2 linked regions of the Terriglobus albidus genome follow. Each later gene encodes a partner of the first gene's protein in a complex. Links are inferred from orthologs where the notes say so. Each region holds a gene or a part of one and is shown in the gene's direction. Other genes may lie near its edges.

Region 1 (8,341 bases):
GCAGGCTATCACCCAGCTCTCCAATTATCTCGGCGTTTCCGTCACCCCCAATACGGACAACGCTGCTGTAACCGTGACCGCGAGTAACGGTGCAGTTCTTGTCGGCGGCGCATCTTCGTATGCATTCGATACTTCCTCGACCTCTGGTCTTACCGGTGGACAGATCGGCGGAATGGTAGCCGTACGCGACGGAGCTTTGGCAACCGCCCGTACCGCGCTGGACCAGTTCGCTACGAGCGTAGCGAATGCCGTCAATACCCAGAATGCTGCGGGTGTGGATGCAAACGGCAGCGGCGGCGGACCGATCTTTTCGTCACCGTCGAGCGCTACAGGATTTGCGGCAAATATCAAGGTCGTGATGACCAGTCCATCAGGGATTGCTGCTGCGGCTTCGGGAGAAGGTTCAGGAGGCAGTGGAAACGCCTCTGCGTTGGCTGCGCTAAAGGATGCAAAGAACACCAATGGAGAGACCGGCGGAGACTTTCTTGCAGCAATGTTGTCCGAGATCGGTGCGCAGGCAAGCGCCGCCTCCACGGACAATACCGCTCAGAATGCGACGCTGACGCAGATCCAGTCACAGCGCGATGCGGTCTCCGGAGTGTCGCTGGACGAAGAGGCGGCCAATCTGACGATGTACCAGAGGGCTTATCAAGCCAATGCGCGTATCTTCGCGGTTGCGGACAAATTGATGGCGGAAGCGATCAACCTCGGACAGGACACGACGGTCTCCTAAGGACGGCATGACATGCGTATCGATCCCAATTTCATCACTGGCCTTACCGGTTCGCTGAACGCGATTTCAGCAACAGAACAGCGTTTGACGCAGCAGCTCTCGAGCGGATCGCGCGTGAATCAGTTGTCGGATGACTCTGTCGCCGTCAGCAGTGCAGCCCGCATGCAGTCAGAGCTTGCCCTCAACGACACGTTTATCAATACGGCGACCGGTCTCACCGGCCGCATGCAGACAGCCGACAGCGCCTTGAGCACAGTGGTGCAGCAGTTGACCCAGGCGATTTCGCTGTCGACGCAGGCAAACAACGGAACGCTGAATGCCGACGCGAAAGCCACCGTGGCGCAGCAGCTGCAGAACATCAAGTCCACGGTCCTTTCCATGGCGAACAGCTCTTTCCAGGGGCAATATCTCTTTGCCGGCAGCGCTACTGACGCTCCCGCATTTGCTTCGAATGGAACCTATTCCGGAGACAGCTCGATCCAGTACGTAACCACTCCGACAGGGCAGAAGATCGCCACCAATGTGCCGGGATCGAACATCTTCTCGCAGGCTCTCAGCGCTCTGGACGATGCTATTGCCGGCGCGACCTCCGGGGATACGACGGCGACAGGCAAGCTTGGGGCGGCATTGAATACAGTTACGGCGCAGCGCGCAGCTTTTGAGAACTCGCTGTCTGCCGTTCAGAGCGCCAGCGATACGGCCAGCCAGCGTAAGTCGGAGATTACGATTTCCCAGACAGAGCTGTTGAGTGCCGATCCGGCCCAGGTTGCTACAGATCTCAGCAATACCCAAACCCAGCAGAAGGCATTGCTGAGTGTGATTGCGTCCCTGGGCAAATCCAATCTCTTCGACTTCCTCTCATAGGGTGATGGCACGCCCACGCCCTATACTGACAGCGGAATGTTTGGTGGGCTGCTGTTTCTTTGGAATGCGACGAAGGGCCACAGGCTGAGGCCGTGGAACTCTCCTTACCTGCGCTGGCGTCTTGAAACCTATTCCGGGTTGAAGGCAGAGCAGATTACGGCATCGGATTTCTTCCGGTTTGCCTGGCGGGAGCGTGGGCAACTGATGCGTTTTTTGCGCTGGACCGGTGAAATTCGCGATCTGGCGGGGAAACGGGGCGGGGAATGAATCTGCCTCGCCGCGAGCTGTTGCGGTATGGTCTTCTCTCCGCCGCGGGCGCAGGTCTTGCTCCATTGATCGGTTGCGGGAAGAAGACGTCTGCTCCGGCTCCGAAACAGGCTCCCACCCGCGAGATTTCAGGACAGTGGTCTCTGCGCTCTGTCGCAGCAGAGCATCGTCTTTTGACAGGGTTCGCCGTGGATCCGAAACTGTTGCAGGACCCGCACTATGTAGCCGTAGTGCGTGAGCAGGCCAGCCTGATTGTTCCTGAAAATGCGATGAAGTGGGGCGCACTGCGGCCTGCACTTGGACAATATTCGTTCGAGCAGGCGGATGCATTGCTTACCTTTGCGGAGCAGAACCGGATTCGTCTGCGCGGGCATACGCTGTGCTGGCACCGGGCGCTGCCGTCGTGGGTCGAGGCGATCGATTCCGCGCAGGAGGCCCGCCGGCAATTGACCGAACACATTCAGACAGTTACAGGCCGATATGCGGGGAGAATGCACTCCTGGGACGTTGTGAATGAGGCCGTCGAGGTAAAGGACAATCGCCCGGATGGCCTGCGGAACTCGTTCTGGCTTCGAATGGTGGGGCCGGACTATATCGAAGTGGCTTTTCAGGCGGCACGTGCGGCAGATCCTGCGGCGCTTCTGAGTTATAACGACTACGGCATCGAGAGCGAGACTTACGACGCGGAGCAGAAGCGCAGTGCGGTGTTGCTCTTATTGCGGCGGCTGAAGGCGAGACGTGTGCCTCTCGATGCGGTCGGGATTCAGTGCCATATTTCAGCCCGGCCGATGTACAGCTATGGTCCGGGTCTGCAGCGATTTATGGAGCGGGTGCGTGAGATGGGGCTCCAGATCTTCCTGAGTGAGATGGACGTCAATGATCGGGAGGTGGACCGGACTCCTGGGAGGCAGGATGTGGAGGTCGCCCAGACCTACAGCCGTTTTCTGGCGATGGCGCTGGAAGAGCGGGCTGTCACGGCGGTCCTGTTCTGGGGTGTCGATGACGGCCAGAGCTGGTTGCGGTATGAAAATGGACGTGACGACCAGACCCGTCCGCTGCTCTTCGACCAGAACCTTCGCCCGAAGGAGGCGTTTTATGCGGCAAGAGCAGCCATGGAAACGCGTTCGACGCCGTCAAAGACAGGTCTGTAGGCTAAAGGGCCAGGTCTGTAGGCTAAAGGTGACAAAAATGGTATCCTACACAGGACACTAGACGAGTGAATTTAAGAGAAGAGAAGTAGAGGAGCAACGTAATCCCGTGTTAGCACCTGCCAAGAAGACAGAAATTATCACCAAATTCCGCACGCATGATTCGGATACTGGTAGCCCCGAGGTCCAGATTGCGATTCTGAGCGAGCGGATCGGCGAGCTGACGGAGCACTTCAAGACCCATAAGAAGGACCATGGCTCCCGTCGCGGCCTGCTGATGCTGGTCAGCAAGCGCCGTCGCCTGCTGGACTACCTCAAGAAGAACGACTCTGACCGCTACCGCGAAGTGATCGGCAAGCTGGGCATCCGTAAGTAAGCGGATTCAACATCTGCTTCCGGTTGAGCTTTACGCGGCACGAGTAACTATGCCCACGCGCACGAAGTTTCCATATACGGCTGCGGGGTCCGCTATGCGGGCTTCAGCAGCCGTTTATGCTTTTCCGCCCCTCCGGAGCGCGCGGTAATGACAGGCGCGATGGTAGCTGAACAGCCAGGCGCGCCTCTGTCAGGGCACCCCCAACCCAAGTTTTTCGCATTGCATGGCCTGTGCCTGAGGTCCGCCATGTCTTTGCATTCGTGTGTCTGACAGACGCACAACACCAGGTTTCGAGACGAAGACAGAAGAGAAAGAAAGAGAGAACACTAGATGAAACAGGAAGTGACTGTTGAGCTTGCCGGTGGCAAGCGGATTACATTTGAGACGGGACGGATCGCGAAGCAGGCCTCTGGCGCTGCGCTGACGACCAGCGGCGATACCGTAGTCCTCGGCACGGCTGTTGCCAGCCCGGAGCCTAAGGAAGGTATCGATTTCTTCCCGCTTACCGTGGAGTATCGCGAGTTTACGTATGCCGGCGGACGTATCCCCGGCGGCTTCATCAAGCGTGAGGGACGCCCTTCGGAGAAGGAGATTCTGACCGCACGGCAGATCGATCGTCCGATTCGCCCGCTGTTCCCGGAGGGCTTCCGCAATGAGACGCAGGTCGTCGGATTCGTTTATTCCGCGGACAAGGAAAACGATCCTGACGTCGTCGCCATCAATGCTGCATCCTGCGCCCTGGCGCTGTCGGACATCCCGTTTTCCGGTCCGGTCGGCGCAGTCCGCGTCGGTCTGATCGACGACCAGTTTGTCGTCAACCCGACCTATGAAGAGAAGGAAAAGAGCCTTCTCAACATCATGGTTGTCGGTACCAAGGACGGCATTGTGATGATCGAGTCCGGAGCCAAGGAAGTTGCCGAGGATAAGGTTGTCGACGCGATTGAGTTCGGTCATGGCGAGATCAAGAAGATCGTTGCAGTGATCGAGGAACTCGTGCAGAAGGCCGGCAAGACCAAGCGCGCTGTTGCCGCCGTCGAGAAGGACGAGGCCTATTACAACGAGCTGAAGTCCAGGGTGGGAGACCGCCTGAAGGATGCACTCGACACGCAGAAGTACGCGAAGATCGACAGCTATGCCAAGGTCAAGGAGATCAAGGACGAGCTGAAGGCCGCTCTGCCGGCTGATGAGCCCGATGCTCCGAAGAAGCTTTCGAAGTACTACGAGCTGCTGCGCGAAAACACCTTCCGCGAGCAGGTGCTCGATGAGCGTATCCGTCCTGATCGCCGTGCCTTCGACCAGATCCGCCAGATCGACATCGAGGTTGGCGTTCTTCCCCGTACCCACGGTTCAGCGTTGTTCACCCGTGGTGAGACGCAGGCGCTGGTGACGGCCACTCTCGGTACCGGCGACGATGCGCAGCGCCTCGAGACCTACACCGGCGAGCAGAAGAAGACCTTCATGCTCCACTACAACTTCCCGCCGTTTTCGGTCGGCGAAGTGGGCCGTATGTCGGGCGTTGGCCGCCGCGAGATCGGTCACGGAGCCCTGGCGTCGCGCGCCATCGAAGCGGTTCTGCCTTCCGAGGCCGAGTCGCCCTATGTGCTGCGTGTCGTCTCGGACATCCTGGAGTCGAATGGTTCGTCCTCCATGGCAACGGTCTGCGGTGCATCTCTCGCGCTGATGCACGCCGGCATCAAGCTGAAGGCCGCTGTCGCGGGTATCGCGATGGGTCTGGTGAAGGAAGGCGATAAGTACGCCGTGCTGACCGATATCGCTGGTGCGGAAGACCACTACGGTGACATGGACTTCAAGGTGGCTGGTACCCGCAACGGTATCACCGCTCTCCAGATGGACATCAAGATCATGGGCATCACCGCGCAGATCATGCGTGAGGCCCTGGAGCAGGCACGCGTCGCTCGTCTCTTCCTGCTGGACAAGATGGACGCCGTTATTGCTGCTCCGAGCGAGAAGCCTTCGGCTTACGCTCCGCGTATCCACACCATGCAGATTCCGACCGACAAGATCCGCGATCTGATCGGACCGGGCGGCAAGGTGATCCGCGGCATCATCGATGCAACGGGAGTGAAGATCGACGTCGACGATTCCGGCCGCGTCAATGTAGCCTCCTCGGACGCCGATGGACTGGAGCGCGCGATCCAGATGATCAGCGACCTTACTGCTGTGCCCGAGGTTGGCAAGACCTATCTGGGCAAGGTCGTCCGTCTGGCGGAGTTCGGCGCGTTCGTCGAGATCTTCCCCGGCACCGATGGCCTGCTGCACGTCTCCGAGATCGCAGAGCACCGTGTGAAGGACGTGAAAGACGAGCTGCGTGAAGGCGATCAGGTCCTGGTCAAGGTCCTGGGCATTGAAGGCAACCGCATCAAGCTCTCCCGCAAGGCTGTTCTTCGCGAACAGCGTGAGAAGCTCGGTCTGCCTCCGGTCGCTGCGCCGCAGGAAGGTGGTAAGAGCGCGCAGGAAGGTGGCAAGAGCGACCGTGGCCCACGTGCTCCGCGTCCCGAGCGTCAGCCGTCGAATGCACCCACCATCACTATCGAGGGTGGCGACGATTTCGAAGAGGATGATGAGGAAGGCGACGATGACTTCGATGGAGAAGGCGAGAACGAGGGCGGTGATGAGAACTTCAACCGCTCTGATGTTCCCGGAGGCTTCGTTCAGGGTGGCGGACAGGGACAGCCAAAGCGTGATGGTGGCCGTGGCCGTCGTCGCCGTCGCGGCGGACGCCGTCCCGGTGGACAGGGTGGCGGACAGCAGGGTGGCGGCAATCGCCCTGCCTAAGGCATAACGAAACGAAACCGGACTGCTACGGCAGTCCGGTTTCGTTTTAAGCCATGCGTCGTGAGAGCAAGATGAGGCCTGCGGAAGACGTCAGCAGAAGAAGAACCCCGCCGGCAAAGCGGACCGTCATTTGTTGGTGAAGAGCGACCCAACTGGTCAGGATCGTGATGGCCATGGGCAAAAGATAGCGTGTGCCCAACGCCTCCGGACGTACCTGCGGCAGTAGCCAGAGAAGCAGGAACAGCGCCGGCAGATCGATACAGGCGATCCAAAGCAACTCAGGCAGCGAAAGGGAGATTGGTCCCCGTGCGATGGTTGCGATCCAAAGAATGACGGCAGCGCTCAACAGGCCGGTAGTTCTGAAGCCCGCTGCAGCCGGCGCCAGGACTGAAGCGACGGCTGCGCTGGTAATGCCGGTAAGAAGGAGCAGCCAGTGAAGTCCCTCGGAGGGAGACGCAGGGACTTGGAATGGAAGGATGAGTAATGTTCCAGCGACACCGGCCAGGGCGGCGATTAACATCTCCTGCCGCAGACCGGTAGATCGTGCCCCGCATACAACCACGATCAGGACGGGCGTGAGAGTCCAGAGTGCGGCACTGGTGTAACCGGAGAGATGGGCGGCTTGCTGTAGCAGCAAGGGAACCGCAAAAAGTCCCAACGCAGAGAGGATGCCGCGTCGGCTGCTGCAGCGTTCCGGAGGAAAAAGAGCATACAGAAGCGCAGCGAGAGTACAGGTGATTGCTGCACGTAATGTAGATGGCGTAGCGGGTAGTACCAGGAGCTCACGCAGCCACTCCATGCCCCAGAGGAAGCACAGCAGCAGAAGCGCCGAGATCTGCCGCATCAGCGCCAACTGACAGCAAGATGCCAGCGGTGGCCGCGCACGGCTGCTTTCAGCAGTACGGTCTCGTACTCTTCCAGTTCAGCGATCACGATCGACGTCTCAGAGCCAAGAAGCTGCGGTTCTTTGCGCAGGTCATCAAGCAGCGTCTGCACGGTCAGCAAGCCGTCCGCCGGTGCATACCATTGGGGTGGAGGCATACGTCTCAGAAGCTCGGGATTGCCGGCGCCCTCTTCAATCAACAGCGCCATGGAGTTCTCGTCGGCTGAGAAGAACTCGATCAGGGGCTTTACATTCAGGCGGAGCGCCAGCTTTTCGATGGCATCCTCGTGACGGGCCAGGGCCCGCCCATTCACAAAGATGTCGTAGCCGGGGTCCTCTCCTTCCACGACGATATACATGCTCGCAGCCATTGCACCATCAGTGTAGCGCTGACGGCTGGAGTTTGATGACACACCCTCGGATCGAGCTGAACTTTTTCTCTTCTATAGTGGTGTGCATGACGATTCTGGAAAACGAACATGTAGAACTCTCCACGCCCACCGGTCCGATGCGGGTACATATCTTCCGTCCGGCCGGAGAGGGCAAGTATCCTGGCGTTCTCTTCTACACGGAGATCTTCCAGGTAACAGGTCCCATTCGCCGTACCGCAGCCATGATTGCCGGACATGGGTATATCGTCGCTATTCCGGAGATCTATCACGAGTTTGAGAGCGCAGGGACGGTGCTGGGTTATGACCAGGCGGGAAGCGATCGAGGCAATGCACTGAAGACTACGAAGACGCTGGCAGGCTATGACGGAGATGCGCGTGCGGTGCTAGACCATCTGAAGCAGCGTCCGGACTGTACCGGACGGCTTGGCGTCATGGGCATCTGCATTGGCGGTCACCTTGCGTTTCGCGCGGCGATGAATCCGGACGTGCTGGCAACCGTCTGTTTCTACGGAACCGATATTCATAAGGGATCGCTGAGCGTAAGCGGAGATGATTCTCTGGCACGTGCGTCTGAGATCAAAGGCGAGCTCTTGATGATCTGGGGACGGCAGGATCCCCACGTTCCACTCGAAGGCCGGAGAAAGATTCTTGCGCGCCTGGATGAGCTGAACCTGAACTTTACCTGGCACGAAGTGAATGGGGCGCATGCCTTCCTTCGGGACGAGGGGCCTCGCTATGATCCCGCTCTTGCACGCTGGGGTTACGGGATGGCGCTTGAGCTTTTCCATCGCCGTGTAGCCGTGGGCGGTTAACGCAGCCGGAACGAGTGCTTCATGCATGAGGCGGTTCGAGTGCAGCTTGAACCGCCTTTTTGTTTGTCAT
Region 2 (8,072 bases), 3.1 Mb from region 1 along the record:
TGATGGTGAAGTCGCGCCGGCGCACATCTTCCTGCGGCGAGGTGGAGAAGGTCACCTGGTCGGGTCGGCGTCCATCGGAGTACGAGCCATCGTTGCGGAAGGTAGCCACCTCGGTGGCAATATCCGCCGCCTCCGGCCCGGGATACTCCGGTCCTGGCTGCAGCACCAGGATCACACCGAAGTGTGCCCCAACCGCCACGGTCTTCGGAAAGATCGCCTGCACCTGCTGCGGCGTCGCCGAGGTGGCCACGTCATAATCCTTCGGTGTGAGCCCCAGCAGCAGGTCGCGTACGCATCCCCCGGCAAAGTACGCCTGGTGTCCCGCGGCATGAAGAGCCTGAGCAATCTGAAGAGCGGCCTGAAGCTTCGCGTCCTGCATCGTCTTCGATGGTAGATGGTGGAATGCAGCCTGCGTGTCTCCCGGGGAAGACGAGACCTGTAAAGGATGTGTGGAGACAAACTGTAAACCATCTCTGGAGACAGCCCTCCGTCGAAGAGCTATCTACAATAAAGAGATGGCTTCCGGTCTGATTCTTGGCATTGAGAGCTCCTGCGACGAGACGGCAGCCGCTGTCGTCCGCAGTGGCAGCGCAGTGCTCTCCAATGTTGTCGCCTCACAGATCGCCACCCATGCCCTCTATGGCGGCGTCGTGCCGGAGCTGGCCTCACGCGAGCACCTCACCAACATCGTCCCCGTGGTCCGCACCGCCGTCGCCGAGGCGGGCATCACGCTCGACGATCTCGATGCCGTAGCCGTCACCGAAGGTCCCGGGCTCGCCGGAGCTCTCCTGGTTGGCATCACCTATGCCAAAGCGCTGGCCTACGGTCTCGGCAAGCCGCTCATCGCGGTGAACCACCTGGAAGGCCACATCCATGCCGTCCTGATGGAAGCGAAAGAGACACTTTCGCTTACCCCAGGCGCTCCCGTCCTGGCCTTGGTCGTCTCCGGCGGACACACCCATCTTTACCTCGCCGAAGAGCGCGGTGGCCTGTGGAGCTACCGCAACGTAGGCCGCACCATCGACGACGCCGCAGGCGAGGCCTACGACAAGAGCGCCAAGCTGCTCGGCCTGGGCTATCCCGGAGGTCCGCTGATGGACTTCCTCGCCGACCATGGCGATCCCAATGCTGTGGAGTTCAAGCTCGGCGGCATCAAGCCTAAGCTGCACCGCGACGGAGCCTCCCGGGGCGGCGAGTTCGACTTCTCCTTCAGCGGCATCAAGACCGCCGTTCTGCGCTATACCGAACTGCACCACATGCGCGAGCGGGCCGCCGCCCGCCACAATGCCCTCATGCAGGTGGAGGGCAATCGGCGCGAAGCCGCCCTCGCCCTCTGCGACCGCGAGACCCTGGACCTGATCGCCTCATTCCAGAAGGCGGTCGTCGGCTATCTGGTCAAACAGACCATGCGCGCGGCGGAGGAGTTCGGCGCCGGCAGTATTGTCGTCTCCGGGGGAGTTGCCGCCAACCGGGCTCTGCGCGAGCGGATGTCTGCCGAAGCTGCCGCCCGCCACCTCCAGATCGCCTTCCCCTCACTGGCGCTGGCCACGGACAACGCCGCCATGATCGCCGCCGCTGCCTGGCCGAAGTTCGCCGCCGGACTCTTCGCTTCGGATGAATTAAACGCAACCCCCCAGTTGCGGCTGGGGTAGAGCATTTTTCCTGTAGGTGTAGTGCGGGGTCTGTGCATCTATGGGCGTTTTCCGCAATGAAAACGCCGCTACGGATCCCTTTCGGGATACCCAGCAACAGGAAAATGCTCTAAGACATCTGTTGGCCGGACGGGTAGAATCTACAAGGAAAGTGCCCTCCGGAATGCCTGAGATCAAGCTCTTTAATACCCTGACCACCACCGTTGAACCCCTTACGCCTCAACGGGACAACACCCTGCGCATGTATGCCTGCGGACCCACGGTGTACGACTACGGGCACATCGGCAACTTCCGCACCTTCCTGCACGTCGACGCGCTGCGCCGCTTCGCCCGCCAATCGGGCATGAAGGTGGAACATGTCATGAACGTGACGGACGTGGACGACAAGATCATCCGCAACGCCGCCGCCGCGCAGATGCCCATCCAGGACTACACCGCCAAGTTCACCCAGGCCTTCTTTGAAGACCTGGAAGCGCTTGGCATCGAGAAGCCGGAGTTCGTCGCCAAGGCCACCGAAAACATTCCGGAGATGGTGTCGCTCATCGAGAAGCTGGCCAGCGAAGACATCGCCTACAAGACCGAGGACGGAAGCTGGTACTTCCGCATCGCCCGCTTCCCGGCCTACGGCAAGCTCTCCAAAAAAGACTTCGACGGCATCGAAGACGGCGCTCGTGTGGACGTGGACGAGTACGAGAAGGATGCTGCCCGCGACTTCGCTCTCTGGAAGGCTCCAAAGCCGGGCGAAGCACAGTGGAATACGGCCATCGGCTGCGGCCGCCCAGGCTGGCACATTGAGTGTTCGGCCATGGCGATGAAGTACCTTGGCGAGACCCTTGACCTGCACGCCGGCGGCGAAGATCTGATGTTCCCCCACCACGAAAATGAAATAGCCCAGAGCGAAGCTGCTACCGGTAAGCCCTTCGCTCAGCACTGGATGCACGTCCGCTTCCTTCTGGTGGAAGGCAAGAAGATGTCCAAGAGTGAAGGGAACTTCTTCACCCTGCGCGACCTGTTGCTGAAGGGCTATCGCGCCTCCGCCATCCGCTTCCTGCTGCTGAGCGTCCCCTACCGCAACCAGATGAACTTCACCTTCGATGGCTTGACGGAGTCGACCAACGCCATCGACCGCCTGCGCACCTTTGTCGATCGCTTACGCAAAGGAAGCTTCGCCGAGGGAGTCAACGAAGAGATCTCTGCTGCTACGAAGAAGGCTGCTGAAGGCTTTGCCGCGGCTATGGCCGACGATCTGAACACTGCCGTTGCACGTGCCGCAGTCTTTGACCTGATCCGCGCCGCCAACTCCGCGATGGATAGCGGAAAGCTGCTCGCCGGCAATGTGCCGGAGATCGAAGCCGTACTGGCCTCCTTCGATGGTGTCTTCGCTGTCCTCACCGACCGCGACGCCGAACTCACCAAAGCCGCTCTCGCCTGGGCAGAAAAAGAAGGCAAACTCGATCAGGCCTCACCCGAGCTGCTCGCCACCATGTCGCTCAGCGACGAAGAGGTGGACAAGCTCGTCGCAGAACGCACGCTGGCTAAAAAGCAACGCAACTTCGCCCGCGCCGACGCCATCCGCAACGAGCTCCTGGAGAAGGGCATCATCATCGAAGACTCAAAAGAAGGCGTCCGCTGGAAGCGTAAGTAGAGCTACAGGAAAAATGCTCTAGTGACCTGCTTGCTGCCAGGCAGGTTGATAGTACTCGCGGATGTCGATGACTTTGGCGCCGGCGGCGCGGCCGGCTGCCAGGCCGGTCTCTGAGTCTTCGAAGACGAGGCAGCGATTGGGAGCGACGTTGAGGCGATGCGCGGCTTCGAGATAGACGTCAGGTTCCGGCTTGCCGTGAAGGACATCTTCCCTGGCGACGATCGCATCGAAATATGGAAGGAGGTCTACAGCTTCGAGGCTGACCTCTACGTTCACACGATTTCCATTCGAGGCGACGGCCATGGGGAGTTTCCCCTTGTACTCGCGGGCAATCGACGCGATGACCGATACCTCTTCGAGCATGTGCAGGCTTTCGCGGAAGAGAACCTGATGCTTCGCGAGAACTGCCTTGGGATCCTCAATCTGTCCAAGACCGTCATCCTGGAACTTCTGCAGCAGTGCATCCGCTGTCAGTGAGTGGTTTTGATGAAACCATTCGGCGGGAAAGTTGAGGCCGATGCGTTCAAACCCAACCTGGAGTGCATGCAGGTGAGCCGGGATGGTATCGACCAGCGTTCCATCGCAGTCGAAGATCAATGCATCGGCTTGCTGTGCGGCTTCAGAGAGTGTGTTCAAAGAGCGCATGAAGACAGTATAGGAGTGTCTCTGTATTCCGCTGGAGAACTGAATTCAAAGGAGGAACTTCGGCGGAAACACCCCCTTTGAGAGGTGTGCGGTGCTATTCTTGAGCCGCATCAGAGAACGGGCTTTCTTCTGATGGGAAAAAGCAATGCGTATAGGTATCGTAACTGCGGGTGGTGATTGTCCCGGTCTGAATGCAGTGATCCGGGCAGCGGTGAGGAAGGGCGTTCTGCACTATGGGAACGAGTTTGTCGGCTTTACCGAAGGTTGGCGCGGATTGATCGAAGACCTTTCGATGCCGCTGAATCTTCAGACAACCGACGAGATCCTTTCACGCGGAGGAACCATTCTGCGGTCTTCGCGCCTCGATATCCGGCAGGTGCATGGCGGGTATGTGAAATGCATGCAGACCATGGCCCGTCATGGTGTTGAAGCCCTGATTGCCATCGGCGGTAACGGAACACAGGCCGCCAGCCTGGCGCTGACCGAGGTAGGTGTGAACGTTGTCGGTGTTCCGAAGACGATCGATAACGATCTCAGCGGCACGGATATGTGTTTCGGATTCGATACTGCAGTGAACGTTGCCACGGAAGCGATTGACCGTCTGCATACCACGGCTGAGGCTCACAATCGCGTCATCATATGCGAGGTGATGGGCCGGCATACGGGTTGGATCGCGGCCTGTGCCGGGCTTGCCGGCGGTGCCCATGTGATCGTGATTCCTGAGAGACCGATTGATCTGGATGATATCTGCGCACAGGTGCAGTACGAGTGGCAGGAAGGACGGCAATACGCCATCATCGTTGCGGCTGAAGGAGCCCACCTGCCGAACACGGAGTGGGCCTCTCCCAGCAGAAAGCTGGGGGGCATTGGTGTTGCGCTGGCCAAAGTGATTGAAGAGCGGACCGGATACGAGACACGCAGCATCAGCCTCGGCCATGTTCAGCGTGGCGGTACGCCGACGGCTTATGACCGTCAGCTCGCAACGCGTTATGGCGTCGCGGCTGTCGATGTCGTGAATGAGCGCCGGTATGGCAGGATGGTAGCGCTGAAGAACTCCGTGATTGTCGATATCCCGTTGGAAGATGCTGTGGCTCCGCCGCGCGGTGTCGACGCCCAGTTGATGGGTGTGATTACTGCCCTCCGTCCGCCGGCCCTCAAATACTCGGGCCTCAGCGCAGAAGCCAGCGGCTGACACGCAAAGTACACGGCGGTGTACGGGTTGAAGACGACATCGTTGGCGTATCGCGAATTCGCCTTGGCTGAAATATAGAACGCGCCTTCAGCGCTTAGAAGCATGACACACTTTTGTTTGTCATTTCGGAGCGTAGCGGAGAAATCTGCTTGTCGTATCTGCCGGGTGCCCCACCCTCGCAACGCTAGGGTGGGTTCGGAATACCTAGACTCCTGACAAACACAAAGCGAATTTGTCCCTACTCGCCAGGTAAGGAGATGCTGCTTTTAGAGCGTTTACTCCACGATAGCGGGCTCTGCGGCGATGGGTGCTTCGGTGCGGTGTGCTTCCGACTTGAGTGGGAGGATGAGCAGGCCTGCGAGAGTAAGAGCAATCGACATCAGTAGATAGCCCGCTTTGGAGCTGCCTGTGTATCCCTGCAGCCATCCGACCAGGTAGCTTCCGGCGAAGGAGCCTAGAGCGCCAAGGCTGTTGACCAGAGCCGTGACCTCGCCCGAGACGTTGCTTGGCAGCATCTCGGGAATGATGGCGAAGAACGGGCCGTATGGAGCGTACATGGCGCCGCCTGCGACGATGAGGAAGGCGAAGGAGGTCCAGAAGCTCTGGCCGGCGCTGAGATATGAACCGAAGAAGGCTGCTCCTGCGAGGATGAGGAAGGGCCAAACAAAGCGGGTGCGCTTGGCAGTGCGGTCAGAGAAGTAGCTGACCAGCAGCATAAGGATGATGGCGCATGCGTACGGGATGGAGCTCAGCAGGCCGGTCATGCCGATTCCCTGTGAGGAGCCGCCCTTGATCATGACCGGAAGCCAGAGGACGAAGCCATAGACGCCAACGCTCCAGAGGAAGTACTGCATGCAGAGCAGAATGACGTTGGGATTGGTATAGGCGCTGGACAGGTTCGCGACTTTGGGAAGCTTGGCCTGTTCCTTCGCCAGGACCTCGCTGAGCTTCGTGGTGCTTTCCGTTGAGACCCAGGAGGTCTTTTCAGGGCTGTCGCGAATGACGAGGAACCAGATGATCCCCCAGAGGACGGAGGGAAGTCCCTCGATCACGAAGGTCATCTGCCAGCCGAAGGCCTTGATGATGTAGCCGGTAGCGGCCGACATCCAGAGGACTGTGACCGGGTTGCCGAGGATCAGCAGCGTGTTGGTCCGGGATCGCTCCGATTTGGTGAACCATTTGGTCAGCAGGATGAGCATGCCCGGCAGGATGAAGCTCTCGGCTGCTCCCAGCAGAAAGCGGTCGATGGCCAGAACCCAGTACTGGGTGATGACGCCCGTCAACGAAGCGAGGATTCCCCAGCTTGCCAGGGCAAGACCGATGAGCAGACGGGCGGAGCGTTTGCGGGCGTAGGCCGCGCCGGGAATCTGGAAGACGAAGTAACCGAGGAAGAAGAGTGACCCCAGCAGAGCGGACTGGGCGGAGGTGATCTTCAGAGAGTCTGCCAGGCCCGCGGCGGCGCCGAATCCATAGTTCGCCCGGTCGACGTAGGCGAGGCTGTAGGTAACGAAGACGACCGGCATGATGTAAAGCCAGCGCTTCTTTAAGTCCGGGTAACCGGAAAACTGGTCCGCTGTGGAGCGGGACCCGGGATCAGAGGGTTCAAAGGCCATACGGAGTCCTGTAAGATGGTGCGCGCAGTTCCAGGGAACAAACGTTTTAACTATTTTCGGATGGAGGAGAGACTAACACCACGGGCGAATGTCCTGCTTTTTCCTCCGGCAAGTGACCGGAAATGAACAGGAAGTTGAAATTCACGGCGTGTTAACCGCTATCCCCTACCCTCCGAGAAGAGATTCAGTACGTCCCCCCTCGAACACAGCACACTCTGACAAACGATGAATACACAGCTGCTCTACCGCGAAGAAGAGATTCCTATTTTCGAAAACGAGTCCTCCCTGCCCGAGGATGACATTCGATGGCGGCTGGCGGTACGAGTAGCGGAGAGCCCGACCTTTGCCAGCGCACCGCTGCTGGCGAAGTTTCTGCTGTTCGTCTGTGAGCGGACGATTGCCAACCGGACCGAGGATCTGACTGAGCGCAACATCGGTATCGTCGTCTTCAAACGGCGGCCTGACTTCAAAACCAGCGAAGACAATATTGTTCGCACCTATGCACGTCAGCTTCGCCAGCGTCTCGATCGTTATTTTGAAGAGCACGAGCGAGATGAGCCACTGCGGATTCTGGTTCCACGGGGCAGATATTGTGCGGTGTTCGAAGAGCGTATCGCTTTACCCCAGCTTGTGACGAAGAATTTTCCGGAGCAGGGTGAACCAGAGAAGAGTGCGCCGCTGATGATGAATCCGCCGATGGCGGACGACGCTGGAGATGCGCCATCGCGCCGCCGAGGAGTGTGGGCCGCGGCATTGCTGCTGGGGCTATTGCTCGCCGGCCTTGCCGGGGCCAGGATGTGGACACTGCAGCGTACCGCTGCGGCGGAAGCAGCGGGACCTGTCTGGAAAGAGATCTTTCAGCCATCGATGGAGACGATGATCGTTTCTGCCGACAGCGGCCTGGTGGTGCTGGAAGAGTTCAGTGGTAAGCCCGCGACGCTGGAGGAGTACAGCGACGGCAGCTACTTTACGCAGTTCGATCGCAACGGCACGGAAGAACAACGGAAGCTGCAACGGCTGAGCCGGGAACGTTACACCGGGGTTCCCGATGTGAATGCCGCGGTAGCGATGACAGCCCTGCCGGAGGCGCGGAAGACTCACGTCCTGGTGCGCAATGCACGGGCACTGCACGTGGAAGACATGAAGGGGGTAAACCTGATTCTCCTTGGGTCTGCGTACAGTACCCCCTGGGTTACGTTGTATGAGCCGCAGATGAACTTCCGGTTCCGGTTCGATCAGACGGTGTATAGCTCTTATTTTCTGAATAACCGGCCGCAGCCAGGTGAGCCGGAGATCTATCGGAATGGAAGCACGAGTCCTCCTTA

Evidence for each region.
Region 2: pnp (region 1) and FTW19_RS03850 share a complex: the UniProt entries of both Bacillus subtilis proteins name them as parts of the possible RNA degradosome complex. The link is inferred for Terriglobus albidus from one-to-one orthologs.

Annotation. Positions count from the first base shown.
Region 1 is NZ_CP042806.1:4,013,084-4,021,424, reverse strand. Bases 3,333-6,451 are described here. They hold pnp (polyribonucleotide nucleotidyltransferase), read left to right. Parts: upstream 3,333-3,718; coding sequence 3,719-6,184; downstream 6,185-6,451. Other genes in these bases: FTW19_RS15775 (hypothetical protein), read right to left, coding at 6,231-6,451; rpsO (30S ribosomal protein S15), read left to right, coding at 3,333-3,388. Outside these bases: flagellar hook-associated protein FlgK, read left to right, coding at 1-733; FTW19_RS15800 (flagellar hook-associated protein 3), read left to right, coding at 746-1,597; FTW19_RS15790 (endo-1,4-beta-xylanase), read left to right, coding at 1,861-3,015; more of rpsO, read left to right, coding at 3,122-3,332; more of FTW19_RS15775, read right to left, coding at 6,452-7,028; FTW19_RS15770 (hypothetical protein), read right to left, coding at 7,028-7,438; FTW19_RS15765 (dienelactone hydrolase family protein), read left to right, coding at 7,474-8,271. UniProt on the Bacillus subtilis protein: Involved in mRNA degradation. Catalyzes the phosphorolysis of single-stranded polyribonucleotides processively in the 3'- to 5'-direction. Necessary for competence development in Bacillus subtilis.
Region 2 is NZ_CP042806.1:922,164-930,235, forward strand. What follows is about bases 3,261-6,110. They hold FTW19_RS03850 (6-phosphofructokinase), read left to right. Parts: upstream 3,261-4,087; coding sequence 4,088-5,134; downstream 5,135-6,110. Other genes in these bases: cysS (cysteine--tRNA ligase), read left to right, coding at 3,261-3,297; FTW19_RS03845 (HAD family hydrolase), read right to left, coding at 3,316-3,942; FTW19_RS03855 (MFS transporter), read right to left, coding at 5,410-6,110. In the rest of the region: FTW19_RS03830 (CCA tRNA nucleotidyltransferase), read right to left, coding at 1-379; tRNA (adenosine(37)-N6)-threonylcarbamoyltransferase complex transferase subunit TsaD, read left to right, coding at 516-1,652; more of cysS, read left to right, coding at 1,816-3,260; more of FTW19_RS03855, read right to left, coding at 6,111-6,747; FTW19_RS03860 (hypothetical protein), read left to right, coding at 6,973-8,072. UniProt on the Bacillus subtilis protein: Catalyzes the phosphorylation of D-fructose 6-phosphate to fructose 1,6-bisphosphate by ATP, the first committing step of glycolysis.